DNA from 3 places in the Arsenophonus nasoniae genome. Region 1 is predicted to be linked to each of the others. Evidence: predicted binding sites of a transcription regulator. Region 1 holds the regulator's gene; each other region holds the start of a gene.
What was found. The regulator LexA, encoded in region 1, represses DNA repair genes until DNA is damaged. The targets are predictions, from matches to a motif close to TNCTGTATGTACATACAGNA.
Positions count from the first base shown of each region.

Region 2: the regulator LexA is predicted to act here: its motif matches at 3,818-3,837, upstream of sulA (SOS-induced cell division inhibitor SulA).
Region 3: the regulator LexA is predicted to act here: its motif matches at 3,309-3,328, upstream of ArsFIN_RS07650 (metal-dependent hydrolase).

Region 1 covers NZ_CP038613.1:3,732,749-3,740,012, reverse strand. Annotated here, with positions in the region: gene plsB (glycerol-3-phosphate 1-O-acyltransferase PlsB) at 1-1,988, opposite strand, end outside; gene ArsFIN_RS18820 (diacylglycerol kinase) at 2,112-2,486, shown strand; gene lexA (transcriptional repressor LexA) at 2,587-3,201, shown strand; gene zur (zinc uptake transcriptional repressor Zur) at 3,399-3,863, opposite strand; partial or broken gene gntK (gluconokinase) at 4,250-4,793, shown strand; gene gntU (gluconate transporter) at 4,790-6,151, shown strand; gene ArsFIN_RS18795 (protein bax) at 6,284-7,081, opposite strand.
Region 2 covers NZ_CP038613.1:1,350,814-1,358,077, forward strand. Annotated here, with positions in the region: gene ArsFIN_RS06580 (AAA family ATPase) at 1-746, opposite strand, end outside; gene matP (macrodomain Ter protein MatP) at 1,293-1,742, shown strand; gene ompA (porin OmpA) at 1,864-2,907, opposite strand; gene sulA (SOS-induced cell division inhibitor SulA) at 3,286-3,801, opposite strand; gene ArsFIN_RS06600 (TfoX/Sxy family DNA transformation protein) at 4,286-4,885, shown strand; gene yccS (YccS family putative transporter) at 4,955-7,102, opposite strand; gene helD (DNA helicase IV) at 7,231-7,264, shown strand, end outside.
Region 3 covers NZ_CP038613.1:1,563,091-1,570,354, forward strand. Annotated here, with positions in the region: gene thiD (bifunctional hydroxymethylpyrimidine kinase/phosphomethylpyrimidine kinase) at 109-906, shown strand; gene ArsFIN_RS07645 (L-cystine transporter) at 1,174-2,538, opposite strand; gene ArsFIN_RS07650 (metal-dependent hydrolase) at 2,701-3,294, opposite strand; gene hxpB (hexitol phosphatase HxpB) at 3,482-4,147, opposite strand; gene ArsFIN_RS07660 (YniB family protein) at 4,325-4,864, shown strand; gene ArsFIN_RS07665 (metal ABC transporter permease) at 5,354-6,217, opposite strand; gene ArsFIN_RS07670 (metal ABC transporter permease) at 6,210-7,100, opposite strand; gene ArsFIN_RS07675 (manganese/iron ABC transporter ATP-binding protein) at 7,104-7,264, opposite strand, start outside.

The DNA of each region.
Region 1 (7,264 bases):
TCTTGCATGCTATATCGCATGAAGAGTTCTGCTCTTAGGAATGGATAGATAAGTGCAACTTGATAACCAATCTCCTGACGTTGAACATTTTCATTATGTAATACGATATTGGCTACCAAAGAAGGCAAAACCAATAAATGCATAATATTATTTCGATAATAAGTCATCAATACTGCATTTTCACGTGGTAATACCACAATATCGCCCATACTGTCATGCTCAACTTCAAACTTATCCAATTCCAATGCGTCTGCTAACAATTGATCGGCAGTTTTATTAGGTGTTGTGCTATCATCACTATAAGGCACATTCCTTAATAGTTGCAGGTAACATTCTATTTGTTCAATCAGTTGTTCTCGGGTTAATGCACGCTGGCGTGAAGCTAATAAAGCTGTTGAACATAGATTGACCGCATTGGCAGCAGCGGCATTGTTAATTCTAACCATGATTTTATTAGCTAGCCGAGTCACGGTTGAATTTAACCATGTTGGACGTTGAGGCTCAATATCATCGATAGATTGGCGCCACTCTGGGACATGTTTATTTAAATATTGCGTTAGTGCAATCGGTTGACCAAAATTAACATAACCCTGTCCTAGTCTACGTAACTTGCGTAGACCTCTTAACATGGAAAAAAAGCCTTCTTTCTCTTTTGCTGCACCTTTTAGTTCCTTAGCGTAGGTAGCAACTTCCAATACATGCTCATAACCGATGTAAATAGGGACAATAGTAATTGGACGGGAATCACCTCGTAGCATTGCTTGTAGGGTCATTGACAGCGTGCCAGTCTTTGGTTCCAGTAGTCGGCCTGTGCGAGAGCGGCCGCCTTCAACAAAATATTCAATTGAATAACCACGAGCAAACAGTTCACTGAGATACTCACGAAATATGGTGGAGTAAAGTTTATTGCCCTTGAAAGAGCGGCGAATGAAAAAAGCCCCTAAGTGACGAAAAATTGGACCTGCAGGCCAGAAATTAAGATTGATACCTGCGGCAATATGAGGAGGAACTAAGCCTTGATGATAAAGTACGTAAGAAAGTAATAGGTAATCCATGTGACTACGATGAGAAGGAATATAGACAATTTCATGGCCATCTTGCGCTAATTGGCGCACACGCTCGGCATGTTGCACATTAATTCCTTGATAGAGCCGATTCCAAGTCCAACTCAGTACGCGGTCAGTAATACGGATCGCTTCATAGGAAAAATTAGCGGCAATTTCTTCCATCATGGCAATCGCATTATGTTTTGCCTTCTCAAGAGAGATTTTTTTTGCTTTAACCTCATCTTCAACTGCTTTTTCAATCGCTTTTGAAGTTAACAGCTTCTTGAATAGATCGTGGCGAACAGGTAGCTTGGGGCCAACTGCTGCTAATCGTTGCCGTGAATAGTGAATGCGGGCGACTCGAGCAAGTTTGTTGGCAATAGTTTTATCAGTACCATATTCGCTAGCCATTTGGCGTAAAGAGACAGTAGGTGAAAAACGAACAAAACTGTCACGTCCTAACCAGATAACGGCAAAGAATTTTTGGATACCATTAAGTAGACGTAATGGTGGTGCTGGTGAGTGGCCTTCTCGACCAGGCGCTCGACCGAACATCACTGATACGGGTAGCATCTGAATGTTTAGTTCGGGATTATGGCAATGAAGATCAAGATAAGCAGTAAATGTTTTTACTGAGTCTTTACGTGGATCTGGCGAATAATAACGAAAGACACGCGGGCCATCATCGATAAAGACATAAGCAGGTAATTTAATTTCGTCTATTTCAATCGGATCGAGTGGATCAGGTAAGCCAATAGAACAACATTGTTGACGTAACGTCAATAAGTCCGTTTTAGAATGATAAGGTAATACATATAGAAAAGGACGTGTCGTATCAAGATGCAATTCCTTCATTGGATCTGCTGGTATGAGCTTACTTTTTACCAATAATTTCATTGGTAAATCTAATAGATTATAGTAAATTTTACGCCAAAATGACATAGGTGAGCGATAGCCTCTTATTAGAATCCTACCCAAGCATATCAGAAATAGTAATTAATATCTGTTTAAAAGATAATAATTATACTAAATCCCATATATAACTGTATTTAGAGAGTAAATTTTATGGCAAACCAAACAACGGGACTAACCCGAATTATTAAAGCAACCGGTTATTCGCTGAAAGGGTTAAAATCAGCTTGGAAGAGTGAAGCTGCTTTTAGACAAGAAGCAATTATTGTGGTTATCGCTATTATTGTGGCTTTTTTCCTTGATGTGCAATGGATCGAACGGTTATTACTTATAAGTTCAGTGGTATTAATAGCCATTGTTGAATTATTAAATAGTGCGATTGAAGCAGTGGTTGATAGGATTGGTACAGAATTACATGAACTTTCCGGTAAAGCAAAAGATATAGGCTCAGCGGCTGTTTTTGTTTCAATTTGGTTAGCTATTTTTATTTGGGCAGTTGTGATTGGTAATCATTATTTCGTGAGCTAGTTATAAAAAATAGGGTTTTACACATTTATCAGTTTAAAATCTTCATATAACTGTATATACTTACAGTGACAATGTGCGAATGCCAATAATAGGGGGCGAAATGAAAGAATTAACATTGAGGCAGCAGCGGGTCTATGATCTGGTGCGTGAACACATTTCGCAAACGGGTATGCCTCCCACACGCGCTGAAATTGCTTCAAGTTTAGGTTTTCGTTCACCAAATGCAGCAGAGGAACATTTAAAGGCATTGGCGCGTAAAGGCGTGATTGAAATTGTTTCTGGCGCTTCTCGCGGTATCCGGCTACTACAAGAAGAAAATGAGGATGAAGGATTACCACTTATTGGTCGGGTTGCGGCAGGAGAACCATTACTTGCCCAAGAGCATATCGAAAGCCATTATCGGATTGATGCCACTATTTTTAGACCTAGTGCTGATTTTTTATTACGTGTTAATGGTATGTCCATGAAAAATATTGGAATTATCGATGGTGATTTACTAGCTGTACATAAAACACAGCAGGTCCATAATGGGCAAATTGTTGTTGCACGTATTGATGATGAAGTAACGGTTAAACGCTTTAAGCAAGCGGGTAGTAAAGTCGAATTAATTGCTGAAAATCCTGAATTTGAGCCAATTATTGTGGATTTGCGCACACAAAACTTAACTATTGAAGGACTCGCTGTTGGTATTATTCGTAATAGTAATTCATTTTAGTCATTTCACATCTAATTAATTTTTAAGTAAATTCAGTTTAATTTATTGAGAACAATATTATTATTTTCTAAATTTGTTTGATTTGTAATTAATTGGTATTAAGTAAGTTATTTTAAATTTTATTGATTATTTAATAAAGGCCGATTGTATAAACAACTGGCCTTTGTATCTCTATTTAACTCTAGTAATGCAGAGCTTTAACACGATTTTTTCTCGATTTTGTAGCAAGGCGAGCATAGTCCATGGCTTTCAACAACGGTATGGGATAACTGGAAACCAGTCTTTTTGGCTAATTTTATAATAGCGGTTTCTACTGTTTGACCATTACTCTCGGCAACACTGCCGCAACTGTCACAAATTAGCATAACTGAGGTATGTTTAGGATCCTCAAAATGATGACAAATAACATAGCTATTTGTTGATTCTATTTTGTGAATAAATCCTTGTTCTAAAAGAAATTCTAGACCACGATATATGGTAGGTGGTTTAGCTTGAGGTTCAGAAATTCTAAGTAGGTCAAGCAAATCATAAGCACTAATAGCACAAGGTTGGGCTGCTATAAGGCGCAATACCTCTTCTCTTTGTGGCGTTAAACGTACATTACGCGCTTGGCATATTTTCTTTGCTTGGGACAATATTTTTTCCTGATCTTGCTTTGTCATGAATTATCCTAATGTGAAGATCATTATAATAATGATATTATCATATTTATACTTTTTGATATCTACCATAGTTCTAAAATAAATAATATCTTTTACTATTTTCTAATAATGTTTTTTTATTTTCTAATGTTAGAAACGGATACTTAATTGGAAAATGGGATATATTGTGAGTAGTAATTAAGATGATTAATTTCAACTAGCTAGTGGAATTAATATAAATTATTTCTGCTTATATTGAGAGCTATAAAATTGATAACGAGTTTTACTTGCGATCAGATCTTCCGCTTTACTGAGATTCCTATCACAAATCTATTATATTATTTTTTTATAACTGATAATTATCAGTAACATTTTATATATTGCCTGATTTTTTAACGGAGTTTTTAATGAGTGATACCAAAAAAATACACCATGTTTTTATACTTATGGGGGTATCTGGTAGTGGTAAATCTGCAGTTGCGAGAGGGATCGCTCAGAAAACAGGAGCAGCGTTTTTAGATGGTGATTTTTTGCATCCTCGCGCCAATATTAACAAGATGTCGGATGGCCATGCTTTGAATGATTCTGATCGACTGCCTTGGCTTAAGGCATTGAGTGATGCTATTTTTGCTATGCAAAGAACAAACAGTGTTTCTTTGATTGTTTGTTCCGCTTTGAAAAAAAAATATCGAGATATTTTAAGAAATGGAAACCAGCATTCTGTCATTTTTTTATCTTGAAGGAGATTTTAAATTAATAGAAGGCCGATTAAAAAAGCGTAAAAATCATTTTTTCAAACCAAATATGTTGGTCTCACAGTTTGACACTTTAGAAGTACCTAGTAATGATGAAAAAGATGTGTATGTCATCGATATTAAGCCACCATTAGTTGAGGTTATTGATAATACAGTAAAATTAATTGATGAAATTATTACTAAGGAAAATAGATGAACACGCCTATACCTGAAACATTAAATATGCTGATGTTGACATTGACTGCTGCAGGCGCTGTCTTTTTATTGTTGTTTCTGGTTATGTATGCAAGATTACATGCTTTCATTGCATTGATGGTGGTTTCTATTTTAGCGGGACTGTTTTCTGGCATGCCGGTTAAAAAAATTATAGAAACAATGCAAGAAGGTATGGCAGGAACATTAGGGTTCTTGGCAATTGTCGTGGCTTTAGGCGCAATGTTTGGCCGAATACTTCATGAAACGGGCGCATTAGAGCAAATTGCCATCAAATTAATCACTTGTTTTGGTGAAAAACGAACTAATTTAGCCATTGGTATTACAGGATTGGTTTGTGCATTGCCACTTTTTTTTGATGTCGCAATCGTATTATTAATTGGTATTGTTTTCACCATTACTAACCGTTTAGGTGGCAATGTTGTTAAAACAGCTATACCACTCTTTGCCGGTGTAGCTGCTGCCGCTGCATTTTTACTTCCAGGTCCAACGCCTATGTTAGTTGCATCTCAGATGAATGCTGATTTTGGTTGGATGATTTTGATTGGCATATGCGCAGCTATTCCTGCAATGCTTATCGCCGGGCCATTATTTGGTAATTTTATTAGCCAGCATGTTTTTATTGCGTTACCTGAAAATTATCAAGGAAATGAGAGCAAAAAAGGCAAAATGCCGAGTTTTATGTTCAGCTTATTAATCGTACTATTTCCTTTAGCATTGGTAGGATTGAAAACATTAAGTAATTATTTTTTGGTAAAAGATTCTATTGCAGAGCAATGGTTAGAATTTATTGGCCACCCATTTATAGCATTGCTGTTAGCTTGTTTATTGGCTATCTATAGTTTAGGGTTTCGCTATGGTATGAATAGAGAAAAAGTGATGGAGATCTGCTCAGCAGCGATTCAACCGGCAGGAATTATTTTACTCATCACAGGCGCCGGAGGCGTTTTTAAGCAAATTTTAATAAATTCAGGGGTTGGGCCAGTATTGGGTAATGCGTTAATGAATACAGGTTTACCAATCGTATTGGCCTGTTTTGTCTTAGCGGGGGCTGTACGTATTATTCAAGGTTCAGCAACAGTAGCTTGTTTAACAACTATTGGACTTATATTGCCCGTTATTAGTGAGTTTGGCTATTCTGGCGCTCAATTAGCTGCTTTGGCTGTTTGTATTTCTGGCGGATCAATTGTATTAAGTCATGTAAATGACTCTGGATTTTGGTTATTTAGTAAATTTACTGGTGCTACTGAGGCCCAAACATTAAAAACTTGGACTTTAATGGAAACCATTTTAGGCACAGTTGGTGCGATTGTAGGGATGCTATTTTTTGTTTTTCTTTGAAGTTAGCAAATAAAATGGATTTTAAATGATGCTATTCTGGTAGCGATCAGTGTGTTTATGTTAAAAAATAATAAAATCCATACACGATAAATGTATGGATTTTATTTTTAGTAATTATTACAGCAAAGTTGATCAAATATGCTTTGGCATATTCTGTTGAACTTGGGTGATTAATTCTTCGTTACTTGAGAACATCTGTTGTAAATAACGATTATATTCTCTTCCAAGTTGTGAGTAATTTTTCAGATGGTCAATTAATACACTGGTATTTAATGAATTCTGAGTTCTACGTTGCTGTGCGCGTGAATTGCGTAATAATTGATATGCGTTATTGGTATTCAAATTTCTTAAGTATGCATTGACAGATGCATCGATAGATGAATATACCGCATAGCCTTTGATGGTACCTTTGCTATAGGTACACTTACGACCGCATTTCATGCCAAACAAGTTATTATTTTTCTGTGCTAATCCAGAAGCCCCCCAACCTGATTCTGTTGCTGCTTGGGTAACAACAAAATGGGTAGGAATAATATCCACACGACTTAGTAGATTGTTCCAGTTTAAGCTAGCAGGTGAACTGCATTGTATATTATAACTGGTGCAAATCTGATTTAGTCGTTGTTTGTCAGCGGCGTTCCAATTTTTATTGTAACGCTTGGATAATAACCACTGGCGATCTTGCATGATCTTGTAGTTATATTTTTCAATAATTGGGACAATTGCTTTTAAAAACGCTTTCTTGCGAGCCGCTCCTGATGGATATTTTCGCATATCAGGCAGACGGGTTAGTTCTTTTGTCTGCACAGGTTTGTGATAATACTCATTTAGAGACAAACTCGTACTGGTTGATGAATAACTAAAACTAGTTGATAACAATAACATCAAGAAAGCGAAGACGGCGTTAGTCCTCATCGTTCGAGAGGGCATGGCGCTTCTCCTCGTTTCAAGTTGAACAAAAATTGCACAAATCCTAGCAGATAAATTTAACAAGTGCTACTTATTATTAGCCATTTATTAGTTATACTTTAGTTTTAATTTGTTAATTTTAATGAAAAATAATTTTATTGTTATTTTACAATAAGTTAAATTTTAATGAGATTTAATATAGTT
Region 2 (7,264 bases), 1.5 Mb from region 1:
ATTTGTTTCACAAATTGCATCCATAGCGATAATTGACCACTATGTTCAAAATTCAATTCAAATTCATATTCGCCATAAGTAGCTTGAGCAAAAAGTTCAGGCTCTTTTGCTTGAAGTTGCTCAAGACTAAAATCATCGCCGACCAAAATAAGTTTAATATCCAGTGGCATTGAATCAATTGGATAGGGTAAAAATTGATTATCATTAGCTGGCAGCCACTCAAACCGTTTTTGCATTATCATCTGTTTTAAACGCTGCCACATCAATGGCTGTGCCAATAATGCACCAACGGAAAGTAATAATACTCCGCCATTAATTTTATGTAATAGCCCAGGCTCAATGTGCACACTATTTTGCTGCTGGTGGACACTACCAAATAATTGAGGCATTTCTATCCAATTACAGAAATAGACTGAGTGGCAAGGTGTAAATACGCCTTTAGTGCTTTCTTGCCAATGAAATCTTCCATTTGATTGTTGATAATCGCCATTTATAGGTACTGAGGATGGCGTAATATTTTTAATGCATTTTGCCAATTCAGATAAGTAGCTATGGCATTCTACTGCTCTAATGACAGCAAAAGGGGAATAGGTTGATGTTGATAAAAACCTTTCGAGACTATTATATAATCTCGGTTGAATGCTGGCCAGAGTGGCATTATCTAGTTTATCGGCAGAAGCAAAAAGATTAAGATAAGGTTCATAGTCAGGTGCTAAATTTTGCCATATTAATTCGTTACTAATCACGCTATTTTTCAACTTATAATTTAGATAAAAAGTTTATAAATTATCCTCAATGTCCTGATTATATAGAGTCAAGATAGAAGATATTTTAGCAACACTATTGTTGTTAGAGAAACAGGGTACATTTTATTCTGAAAATAAGATATCTGTTTCCAACATTATAAAATTTTTATGGTGAATCATTATATTAACGTTTGTTTAAATTTATGCCACTATTAATTTTGTATATTTTTAATATAATTTTATTTTCAAGTAGTAAGCTAATGACTAATGCTCAAAAACCCCTAATAGAGTAGATACAATCTATCATTTCAATTCAGAATACAGTGGAAATTACAGGCTATAAATGTGAAAAATTATATTCTATCGCATTAATTATGATTTTTTGTTAATTGACTTGCATAAATAGGAAAAATTATATTTTTTGCTAACATTTCAATATAAGTGTGATTTCTTACTAAGATTTTACTAAATTGATTAAATAAACCAAACGTTTTTATATTTATATGTTGTTATAATTACATAAGTTACGTTGTCACAGAGATGATTATGAAATATCAACAGCTTGAGAATCTTGAATGTGGTTGGAAATGGGATTACCTGGTTAAAAGGTATCGGGAAGGTGAAAATATCACTAAGCATATTGAAAAAAGCGCTGCTCAGGATGCGATTGAACAACTGTTGAAATTAGAAAATACGCCAACAAAAGTGATAAACTGGATAAAAAATCATATGTCGCCAGATTTATCTAATCGAATGAAGCAAACCATTAGAGCTCGCAGAAAGCGACATTTTAATGCCGAGCATCAACACTCGTGCAAAAAATCTATCGATTTAGATTTCCTCGTGTGGCAAAGACTCTCTATTCTAGCAAGAAAACAAGGCTGTACATTGTCTGAAACTATTGTGCATTTAATTGAAGATGCAGAAAGAAAAGACCAGTATGCTAACCAAATGTCAACATTTAAACAGGATTTACAGAATATACTGGGTGACTAGTACAAAAGGTATAATTTTAAATGCGAATTTTTAGTTACCCTGGTAATAAATTTTAAGCAAAAAAATAACCCTAAAAGTAAGGGTTATTTTATTTGGAAATAAATAATCTTTTAAAGCAATACTAAGGTTGTGGAGTTACCTCTGTAGTACCTTGGATCTCGATCTCAACTCGGCGATCTGGTGCTAAGCAATTAATTAGCGCCGCGCGTGGTTTTACGTTATTACAAGTACTACCGGTTACTGGATTTTCTTCTCCACGGCCTTGTGAACTAATTGCATTTGCTGGGATACCTTTAGAAATCAAATAGCTCATAACTTCATGTGCGCGTTTTTGAGATAAAGGTTTGTTGTAGGATGGTGAACCAATACGGTCGGTATAGCCAAGAACCATAACACGACCTTGAGTTGGATCAAGATTAGTTAGTTCACTATACAACTTATCTAGTTCAACTTTACCTGCTGGTTTCAATGTATGCTTATTGAATTCAAACAAAACATCAGAACGTAAAGTAAAACGTTTGTTTTCGATTGGTGCTGGTGCTGGTACAATTACAGGAGCAGGCTCTTGATTGAATCGATATGCAACACCAACGCTCAACATTCCATTATCTGGACGAACAGACAGTGAATCTTTATCGCCAATATGGCTAACCCATTGATAATCTAAACGAGTTGCCCATTCTGGGGTAATAGCATATTCAAATCCTAGGGCATAAACTGGAGAAACACCAGTGTCATGCTCTTTAAAAGAGGGTTGATTTTCTACGTTTGCTTTTGCGTCAGTACGCCATACCATACCACCGAGACGAGTATAGACATCTAATTCGTCTGTCAGTGGATAGCTTAGACGAGCGGTTAATTGAACACCCATCGATTTCAGGCTACCGTTATTTGGTTGACCAGAATATCTCATTCTGCCAAACCAGTCATAACCTAATTCGAAACCGAGATATTGATTATGTTGGTAACCAAGATAGGCACCAGCGCCGAGTTGATCGCGCTTAGTTTTACCACTTCCAACATTATCACCGTAAGGGTGAAAGCCGGTATCTTCAAAGTGTGACCAACCTAATTTAGCACCGGTATACCAGGTATTATCTTTGGGTGCTGCCTGGGCTGCAGTTGCGAAAGCTGCCACTGCTACTGCGATAGCTATCTTTTTCATTTTACGCCTCGTTATCATCCAATATAGGCATCAGCTTCTTGAGCTTTTTTATAAGCCGTATGGTTTAAAATACTTGTTAAGTTATTACGCTCTACTATCTTCGTCTCTACTTTATCTGTTAAGGAGTTATTCAAATAAAAAGTAGAATCAAAGCACTACCTTAACGTTGTAAAGTCTACAACGAACTTCGAAAGTTACAAGTAGAGGAAACATTAATCTCGTTAACTTTTTAAAAGGCAATCGGTTAATTATAGATATAATTTATAACTAGATTGCCATGATTAATCAATTAACCAAATGATTTATATTATTTTTTTTTGTTTTTGTCTATTGTGGTTTACAATCCATTAAACAGATTAGGAATAATCCTAATCTAGACTAGTGATAATAATTAGAATGAATTTTTAGTTGATTAGGATGTCTGCCGGGGCAATTGGTTTTTTCAGGCCGCATAACAAAACCAATACTGTTTCCTATCTGTGCTGCGTGCTCTAAATGCTGTAAACATGATTGTGATAAAATGGGTAACCATCCTAAGACAATACTACAGTTGCCGCTAGATAATGCTTTTATCATGGCAGCAGCGCTCATTTCTGGGCTTAGTGAATTTATTTGTATTGTTTTATTTAATGGTAGCGCTGAATTAATCAACCAATTACGGCTTAATTTTCGGTTAGGATTTAACCATAATAACCAACGAGATTCATCGCTAAATCGTTGTAAAAGTGATGTTAGAAGTACTTCAACCATAGGATTATTTTCATTATATATCCATTCATTAACTGCGCCGTTTGGATAAATTGATCTATTTCTATAATTTGGTAATAGTATATTTTGAACATTATTACGTTGATTTTCTATTTTTATTGGGTAATTACATGAGTCGTTATTCATATTGACCTCAGCTTGATGCTGTATATGTATACAGTAATCGTGTGTTCATATAATATCAAGCCAATTTTTACAAAGCGCTTCGCAAAAAATTAACTTTTTCGTTTAATTGAACACTTAATTGTTGCAGTTTGGATAAGATGGCGTATTTTTCTATTTTACCTGTTAAGTAGAATATTTTTATTAACTATTAATGATTTAAGTGGTTATAGGATACGATTTATTTATTATAAATATTAAATATAAACGGTAGTAGCTAAGTTATGTTTTGTAATTGGTAATATACTTTTTTGGCTATATTAATTTAATATTAAACGATGCTTAAGGCTTTGTTCGTCGCCTTTTGTGTATGAGACTTTGCAATAACATAGAGGTTTTTAAAGGGGGTGAAATAACTTAATAAATTTTCTTGCTATTTTAACTGATTAAAATATGGAGAAGTATAAAAATATTAAATTTGTGTGCGTTCACATGGAGAGTGGCAATTATGCTTTTATTTGATTCTTGTTTTTCTTGTTTGCAAGGGCTAATGGAAAATTATGGCCATATAAAACAAAAACCGCATTTTGGTGGTTATCGTATTCTAGTCAATCATGTCATTATTGGTCAGGTATTGGACGGCAAGTTTTATCTACGAGGTTGTCTATTTGCTGAACTTCAATTTGAAGTATCTGGATTGCAAAAATTAGTTTATACCAAGAAAGGTGTTCCTCTTATATTAAAATATTTTTTTATCAATGAGATGCTTTGGAATGATAATTTACTTTTATGTTATTACATTGATCTCGCTTATAAAGCAGCAGTAGAAGAATTATCTCAAAAACAGCTTTTACATATCAGGATCAAAGACTTACCTAATATGAATATGTCGATAGAAAGAGCATTAGGAAAAGTAGGAATTACCGATGTAGGCTATTTGAAAATGTTAGGTGCTAAAGCTTGCTATTTAAAATTAAGACAGAAGAAAGTGAATTTGAGTATTAAGTTATTATTTGAATTAGCTGGTGCTATCGAAGGTTATCATATAGCAGTACTTCCTGAGTCAATAAAAATTGAATTAATTACTTGGTTCAATAGCCTAACGTAAAGAAATACACCAAGGAAATGATTTTATGGCCAGTTTTACGGTTAAAAAAATTTGCTAATTAAAACTATTTTAATCTGGCTCTTGTTGGTTAATAAAAACAATTAGAGAGGTGATTTCTGGCAATAGGTTAATTAATAATAATAATTGCTCAACAATAAGTTGTTCTTTGTTATTTTTTCCTAATTGTATTGTTTGGAAGCGTTGAATTAATGGGTTATTTAACTCTTTGACTATTTGATTATTCAATAAGGCAAAGTTCAACGCCGATTCAATATAGGCGATTGTATTATCAAGAATAGATAAAATAGTTTGATTATTAAGTTGTTCCCTATGTGCTCCCAGGGCTGAAATATAACTTAACATACTGTGATTAAGACAGAGTAATCTAAAAATTTTTTCAGGGGAAATACTATTAGTTTTCGTTCTGGCAAGCATATCGGATAATACAGAAACCAGTTCTGCGTCATTTATATGGGCGTCGCGACGAGCAATGCGATAATCAACACTGTTATTTCTACCTTGATGATATTGAAATAAAATAGCGGCAAGATAACGGCAATTACTGTGTAATGTTTGTTGTAGAACTTTAGGTAGTTGTCGAAATTTCCAATCGGGCCAAATATAATTTACTGCAATCCAGGCAATGCCACAGCCAATGATTGTATTCATTATTCGGGGAAGCATAACGTTGAAACCTTCGCCTAATAAATTAAAACTAAGCAAAACCAACAAAGTAATAAATAAGGTAGCTTGGGCATATTGACTATTACGGCAAGCAAAGAAAAAAACGCCACTAATAATAATGAGTAAGAGTTGCCCCTCTATCGAGGGTACGAAATAGAGTAAGGGTAAGCCAATTAGAATAGCGGCAATGGTTCCAAGAATACGCAATATTAAGCAATTCTTAGTTGCAATATAATTTGGTTGGCATACAAATAAACTGGTGAGTAATATCCAATAACCCTGAGGTAAAAAGCATTGAACAATAATATAACCTGTACACAATACTACTGACATTCTAATCGCATGTCGAAATAGGGTTGAATTAAGTGTTAAGTTACTAGTAATTGTGAGCCAAAAATCGTTAATGTTAGATAATGAATTGTCAGAAAGTTGTGTTTCAGCCAATGCTTGGCCATATGGAATTTCTATTTGCTCGACGGCAATACTATTGAGTTGCGTATCTATCTCTTTGAGATTAATTAATAGATTATAAAGGGTGCTTATTTGTTTGTTATTGGAATATTGTTGTGTAAGGTATTGTAACGACTTTTCCAGCTTGATAAATGCGTCTTTAAATTTTGCATTATGCTGATACCTGGTGTGCGATAAAATGGAGTGAGCAACCAATTGGCATGCTTCAGCTTGCATCGATAGTAATTTCTGGAATCGGAAAAGAATATCACTATGTGGAAAATCTTGACTTAAGTTTTGATATTTAATATGTGATGAACTTGCTCGTTCATGTATATCTTGCACAATAAAATAGTAATTTAGACTATTGTTAGTGCCTGATTGGCTTTTATTATTTTTTAAGCGGCTTAGTAATATTACTTTCATTTGGTTCATCGTATTGACCAACTTGCTATTGGCCATAGCAAGGTCGAAGATTGATTGTTGATAATTTTCTTCAATCTCAGGGTTAAATAGATTGGCTTTATTAGCCAGGTAGATAGCAAGCTGTTGGTAACATTGGGCTAATTTATTATGCAAAGGCTGAATAGGAAGAAAAATATGGCTGATAAGTGTTAACAAATAGTACCAAATAGCCCCTATAAGTAACAGTATCGGTTGTTGATACCAAATTGAAAAAATAGCTGTTCCAAGCATAGTGTAGATTGCTACCAGAAGTGCGCCAAAGGCAATTGTGCCATAGGGGAGGCCCAAAACACTAAGAAATGTGAAACTGAAAGACGATAACGCTAATCCAATAAAAAATAACCAGGGATAGGGAAATAGTAACTCAACTGAGACAGAGGCAATCAGGAATGATAATAACGTGATGGCAATATTACGCAGCTTACCAATAAATCGATCATCAAGATCAGTTAATGCAGCGGCAACAACACCCAGAGTTAAAGGAATAGTTATTTTAAGTTGCTCACCTAAAATCCAAGGAATTAATGCTGTTCCTGAGAGCGCAATTAGTATTCGGATATAATAAAGGATGTTGCTATTATAAAATACATGACGAAAGCCAGAGAACATAGTAAGCACAATAACCTCTAATTTGTCAGTGCACTAATTAATATTATAAAAGTATCCATAATAACCTATAAGGTTTAGTAAAGAGAAAAAACTTTTTCTTGCCATGACCTAACATATTTTAGCTAAGGTAGTGTGTAATGGAATTGAAATCGACACATGTAGGTCAGCGTT
Region 3 (7,264 bases), 1.7 Mb from region 1:
GCAGTATATTCATTTGCTCTGATATAAAATAACTATTGGTTTAATTTAATAAGTCAAGTAAGGTAGCGTAAATTATTCTGATTACTACATGAAATATTAGGAAAATTTATGATTTATAATTCGTTATCAATTGCAGGAACTGATCCAACGGGTGGTGCAGGTATTCATGCTGATTTGAAAGTTTTTTCAGCATTAGGAAATTATGGTGCAGCTGTGATAACAGCATTAGTCGCGCAAAATACTTGCTCAGTACAGTCAATTCATAATCTTCCAGGCGAAATTATCGCTTCACAGCTTGAATCAGTATTAACAGACGTTCGCATTGATAGTGTGAAAATTGGTATGTTATCAAATACTACAAATATATGCATAGTAGCGGCCGCATTACAAAAATATTCATTATCTTTTACTGTACTTGATACCGTTATGCTAGCAAAAAGTGGGGCACCATTATTAAATCCTGATGCGATCGATAGTCTTATAAATGTTTTGTTACCTAAAGTGTCTCTTATCACGCCGAATTTGCCGGAGGCTGCTGTACTTCTTAACTGCACTGTGGCTAAAAGTGAACAAGAGATGATATCTCAGGGAAGAAAACTATTATCATTTGGTTGCCCGGCTGTGCTTATGAAAGGTGGACATCTTAATAATAAAGAAAGCCCAGATTGGCTTATTACGCATAGTGGTGAATGGCGATATTCATTACCTAAAGTAAAAACACAACATACTCATGGTACCGGTTGTACATTATCTGCCGCATTAGCTGCACAGCGGCCTTATTTTAATAATTGGCATGATACTATTGTTGCAGCTAAAAATTATGTGCAAAATACTTTGAAACATGCCAATAGATTAAATGTTGGGAAAGGTACTGGGCCTGTGCACCATTTTTACACCTGGTGGTAATTTATCTTATAGTAAAAAGATAGTTAGTAATACTATAACTGTGAAAATAGGATGTTTATTTATTTAATAATATCCATTATTAATTATCTAATGTTTCTAAAATGAAAATTATTAATTGAAGTAATAATTGTTTAATTTTCAAACTAATTTTTATTTTCTATAGTATTTAATAATATAAGTCATTTATTCAGTAAAATTGATTAGAAGTTTAAAGTCCTAAATAGATTTCTAATAGGACTTTTGAATAGAGATTATAAGTTTAAAATATTATTTATTGAAAATGCGTTTATCTGTTTGATGCATAAATTGGCTAGTAATTGTTCCCGCAACCATTGAGCCATTAACATTTAATGCTGTTCTTCCCATATCGATCAATGGTTCAATTGAGATAAGTAACGCGACTAAAGTAATGGGTAATCCCATTGCTGGTAAAACCATTAATGCAGCGAAAGTTGCACCTCCACCTACGCCGGCAACTCCTGCAGAACTAATAGTTACAATACCAACCAGAGAAGCGATCCATATAGGATCCAGCGGATTGATCCCAACCGTTGGGGCGACCATTACAGCCAGCATGGCAGGGTAAATGCCTGCACAGCCATTTTGACCAATTGTTGTACCGAAGGATGCTGAAAAATTAGCGATTGATTCAGGAATACCTAATTGTTGAGTTTGTGTTTCAACGTTTAATGCAATACTGCCAGCACTAGAACGACTGGTAAATGCGAAAATTAATACTGGAATAACTTTTTTAAAAAATTTTATTGGATTAATGCCAGTGAAAGAAAGAAGTATACCATGGATAATAAACATTAAAGATAATGCTAAATAGGAAGCAATAACAAAACTACCCAGTTTAATAATATCTTGCAGGTTTGAATTAGCTACGACTTTAATCATTAACGCCATTACTCCATATGGTGTAAGCCGTATAACTAACCGAACTAGCTTCATGATCCAGGATTGAAAAATATCAATCGCGGATAAAATTTTTTCACCTTTTTCTGGATTACTTTTGGCTAATTGAAGCGCTGCTATACCTAAAAAGGTAGAAAATATAACGACGCTAATAATAGATGTTGGATTAGCACCTGTCAGATCAGCAAAAGGGTTTTTAGGAATAAATGATAATATTAACTCAGGTATTGTTAAATCAGAAACCTTTTTAATATAGTTATTTTCTATAATCTCAAGTTGAAGCGTTTCATGACTTGTTTGTACTAGGCCTTCTGCAGTTAAGCCAAACCAGGATGTAACAGCAATCCCAATCAGAGCGGCAATAGCTGTAGTAAAAAGAAGGATCCCAATCGTAAAAAAACTGATTTTCCCTAATGAAGATGTTTGATTTAAGCGTGCTATAGCATTAAGTATCGAAGCAAATACCAACGGCATGATAACCATTTGAAGTAATTTGATATAACCATTGCCTATAATGTTGAACCATGATAATGAATCATGCACTATTTGATTATTTGTACCATATACTAAATGTAAAATAACACCAAAAATGGTACCGATAATAAGACCAACAAAGACTTTTTTTGATAGACTCCATCCATTTGCACTTACTTTGGCCAAAAAAAGCAATAATATAGTAAAGATAAGTAGATTTAGAATTACGGGGAAATTCATACCTTCTCTCCAGCTCCGATTTATTGTTATAGGTATAAGATTTTTTGTCATTGGTGAAGTAAGATGATAAAAAACTCCCAATGAAAATCATTTTCCCTTATATACTATCAGTAATAAAAATTATTTTGTTATAACTAAATGCAATTTCTTATTCATAATGTTTCAAGGCGAATGTAATGAAATTAAATCGTTTAGTTCATTAACTACATATGTAATAACGTTTTTTTTCGTTTCTTGCAATATAGGTTGTAGTGGTAATTGATAATTTGATGGAATTAATATCGCACAAATAGCTAATAAGATGGCGATAGAATGCTCCGCTCTTTGATTAGAATTATTACCTAAGATGGGAAAACAGAAAGGAATTTTTAATGGCCATAAGAAAGGTATCCCTTTTACTGTTAACATATCTCCAACTAAGTGACTAAAATAACCTAATAAAAACGCTTGAACTAGCGCATCAGAAAGCCAGTAACTATTGGGAAGTTGAGTGGACAATAACATAATGAGCAACCATGCGAGTAAACTATGGGTAAAACCACGGTGGCCACATAAACGACAAATTGGAACAGAAATAAAACGAAATAAACGCCCAAGATGAGATGATGGATGATCTATATCGGGTAGCAGAGCGCCAAGTAATGCACCGGCTAATAAATGAAGCCAATCACCATATGCAAACTCGGGTGTAATTGCTAGTTTATGCACAAGTATTAATGATGATACTGAAAAAAGCAGATGCCCGGTGGCAGTCATAGCATATAATATCCAACTGTTTATTTATACAGTTTGCAAAGTATAATAGTTTTGGCTTGGTTTGAGTAGTGTAATCGAAAAAAATATCTTATTTATTAAATAATAAGAGTAATTTTTTGTAAGAAAAATGATAATGCATAGGTTTGGCAGTATACTGATGCATCAAATTACTGCCAATCATTAAAATTTAAACGATATGCTTAATTGCTAATTCAGTCAGGTTGGTGAGCTTGAAGTCTGCTAATGTCCACCGTGGATCAGTAAAGTAATCTTTTGGTGGTACAACGATACTACGCATACGTGCAGCTTTAACAGCAATCATGCCATGGAAAGAGTCTTCAAACGCAACACAATAAGTTGGTTCAATATCTAGCAGTTTCGCTGCTTGTAAGTAAACTTCTGGGTGGGGTTTACTGTAGGGTAATGGCGTTGCTGATACTACGGCTGAAAAGTAATCGCGAATATTAAACATAGTGAGTACTTTTTCTAGCATGTGCTTTGGTGAAGCTGACGCTAAACCAATTTTTAAATTATGATCTTGGCATAGTTGAAGTGCATGTTTAACACCTGGTAATAAAGGTCGTTGTTCTTCTATAAGTTCAATAACACGTTTAACAATTTTTTGTTCGACCTCTTCTAATGAGGTTCCTTGCCAAGGAGCAGCTGAGTACCATAGTTGTACAACTTGATCGATACGTAATCCTAGTGTATCTGGAAGTTGATTGGCAATTGAGGTATTAACGCCAAGTTTACTAAGAATTTCTTTTTCTGCTTGGCTCCAAAGGGGTTCAGAATTAATCAATAACCCATCCATATCAAAAATAGCAGCTTTGATAGACAGCTTATGAGACATTAAAAGCACTCCTATATTCATGATTTGTTGATTAATTCTATCAACTTAAAATAAAGAAATCTTTTAATATAGATAGGTGAAAGCTAATTTTGATTAATGATAAAATAACTTTTAAATATTTTTGATAACATTTTGTCATTTAGTATAAACGTAATATAAAAAATATGAGGAGTTTGAATGAGTTATCAAACAGCATTTTATATCGCTATTGGAAAGCGTGTTTTAGGGTGGATAATTTTTTCATTAGCACTGGTGTCTACAGTAGTTTCTTTAGTCTTACTAGCAGAAAAGCAAGGTTTGCAGGGAGATGGCTTAAATGCTGTAGCCAATGATTTTATTAAAATTATGTCTCATATCATACGACAAAATACAGCCTTTTTAGATTTTTTTTGGCATAACTCACCAATTCCCAGTACTCATATGGGGTTTTCGACAGCTAATTTTGCTTTTATTTTGTTATTTTTCTTAATGTTTGTTGGACAAGCTTTGAGTGCTTCAGGTAACAGAATGAATCGTCAATTGAAATTTATTAAAGAAAGTATTGAAGATCACCTAATTTTCGAAAGAGCAAAAGGTGTGGAAGTATCAAAAGAAGATATAGAAGCCAAAATTACTATTCCTCGTCATACTATTTTCCAGCAGTTTTTTATTCTGTATATGTTACCGCTTATAATAGGAGGAATACTTTACTTTATGATGAATATCTTAGGTTGGTAGTTTTCTTATATTATAATCAATTGGAAAATAATTTTATTGAACAGTAGCAAGAAGATTATCAATAATGGCTTAACTAGTAATAAAACTATTATTACGGATATTTATTATAGCAAATTTAACAAATGATAGCGTTGATATATCAATTGGCGCTTATCACAGCCTACAGGGAAAGGTAAACTACTTTACTAACCAGGTTTGAGATAATGCCATTTAATTAATTTTTTAATATCAATTAATTACAATATTTAGTTCGTTATGATTAATGGATATATAGCTTTTTTAATTTAGCTTTAGTAAAGAATTTTTTGATGGAAAATATTAATTTGAATAATGAATTATTACCTATTTTTGTTCTAGTTATTCACGATTAATTTAAATTTTTAAACTCCTTCTATGATGGTTTGTAGTAAATAAATAATCTTTGTAAGAAAATTCAGGGTTATCATCTGTAATAGATAAATAATCCTAACTTTACTAATTATTTTTTACTTAAGAGCGAATTGAAATTTTATTGCAAGCAGAACGTTTTTTTATTTTACTAATATAGTTGTAGATTAATGCAGCTATAAAATAAATTGCTTGAGTTAATACAATACAAGGCCCAGTTGCTGCATCAATATGAAAACTCAAAATAGTGCCTATTAAAGAGGATGTAGTCGAAGCAATAACCGCAATAATTAGCATTCGATTGAAATTTTGGCATAGTGTAAAAGCAATAATACCAGGAGAAATAAGCATGGCAATGACTAAAATAATTCCTACCGCTTGTAAAGATGCAACAATAGTGAGGGCCAATAAAGAGAGTAATCCATAATGTAAAAGTTTAACGGGTAAACCAATAACTTTTGCCTGGTTGGGATCAAAACAATAGAGCATAAAGTCTTTGCGCTTTAATAGGATAATCGCGATAGTAAAACCTGAAATCCAAAGTGTTTGTTTAAATTCTGCCGCAGTAATGCCAAGAATATTACCAAAAAGAATATGAGTAAGATGTTGGTCTGTGTCGATACGTGCAAATAGTACTAATCCAAAGGCAAACATACCGGAAAAAACAATTCCCATAACAGTATCTTCTTTTACACGGCTATTTTCTTTTAGATATCCAGTTGCAAATGCACAAAAAATTCCTGACGCAAAAGCACCAATTGATAAAGGAATACCAACAACAAAGGCGATAACAATACCGGGTAATACTGCATGAGAAATAGCATCACCCATTAAAGACCAACCTTTAAGTATTAAAAAACAGGACAAAATAGCGCACACAGTTCCGGTTACAAGGGCAGTAATGATGGCCTTTTGCATAAATGGAAAAATAAAAGGTGTTATTAATAATTCTATGAAATCATTCATTGTTGCTCACCTCTTGTTCTACCTGTTTGAGGTGTAGAATTTCTTGACGTGCTTTTTGGCGGGAAGCAAATAGACCATATTTAGGTGCAAAAAAGAAGGCAAAAAGAAAAATTAGCGTTTGTAAGGTAACAATTATTCCACCTGTCGCACCATTAATAAAATAACTGATATAAGCACCAAGCGCACTGGAGGTAAATCCGATTAGTACGGCAATAATAAGTAACCGTTTGAATTGATCCGTAAGTAAATAAGCCGTTGCGCCAGGTGTAATAACCATTGCGATGACAAGTATAGCTCCCACTGTCTGTAAAGCAGCCACCGTACATGCACTTAATAGGGTAAAAAAGATAATTTTTAGTTTTAGCGGATTTAGTCCAATAGAGCGGGCATGATTTTCATCGAAGAATACGACAAGTAAATCTTTCCATATAAACATAAGTATAATAAAAGAAATAGCAATAATAATTTCAACTTGCAGTACATCTTCATCTGCAATACCTAAAATATTGCCAAAGATAATGGTTTGTACATTAACTGAAGTCGGATTTAGAGAAAGGATTAACAACCCGCTGGCGAAGAATGTGGAAAAAATAAAACCAATTATTGCGTCTTCTTTCAGGCTTGAAATATGGCGTACTAAGGTCATAGAGAGTGCGGCCAGAATACCGGTAAAAAAAGCCCCTACAGAGTAGGGAAATCCAAGTGCATATGCGCCTGCCACACCAGGAACAACTGAATGGGAAAGAGCATCGCCCATTAACGACCATCCCTTTAACATTAGATAAGCAGAGAGAAAAGCGCAGACTGCTCCAACGATAGCACTGACCCAGATTGCTTTGAACATATAGTTATATTCAAAGGGTTGAAGTAATAGATCAAACATGATTTATTTCTCCGGTTGCTTTTTAATGACGGATGTTTGTTCATGGTGGCCATAAAAAACAGCGGCTCTTTCATCATCAGTAATAACAGTTAATGAACGAGGATCATCATCATCGTGAAGTTCTGCACCAGAGAGATTAATATGCCGTAGTACACCGCCAAAGG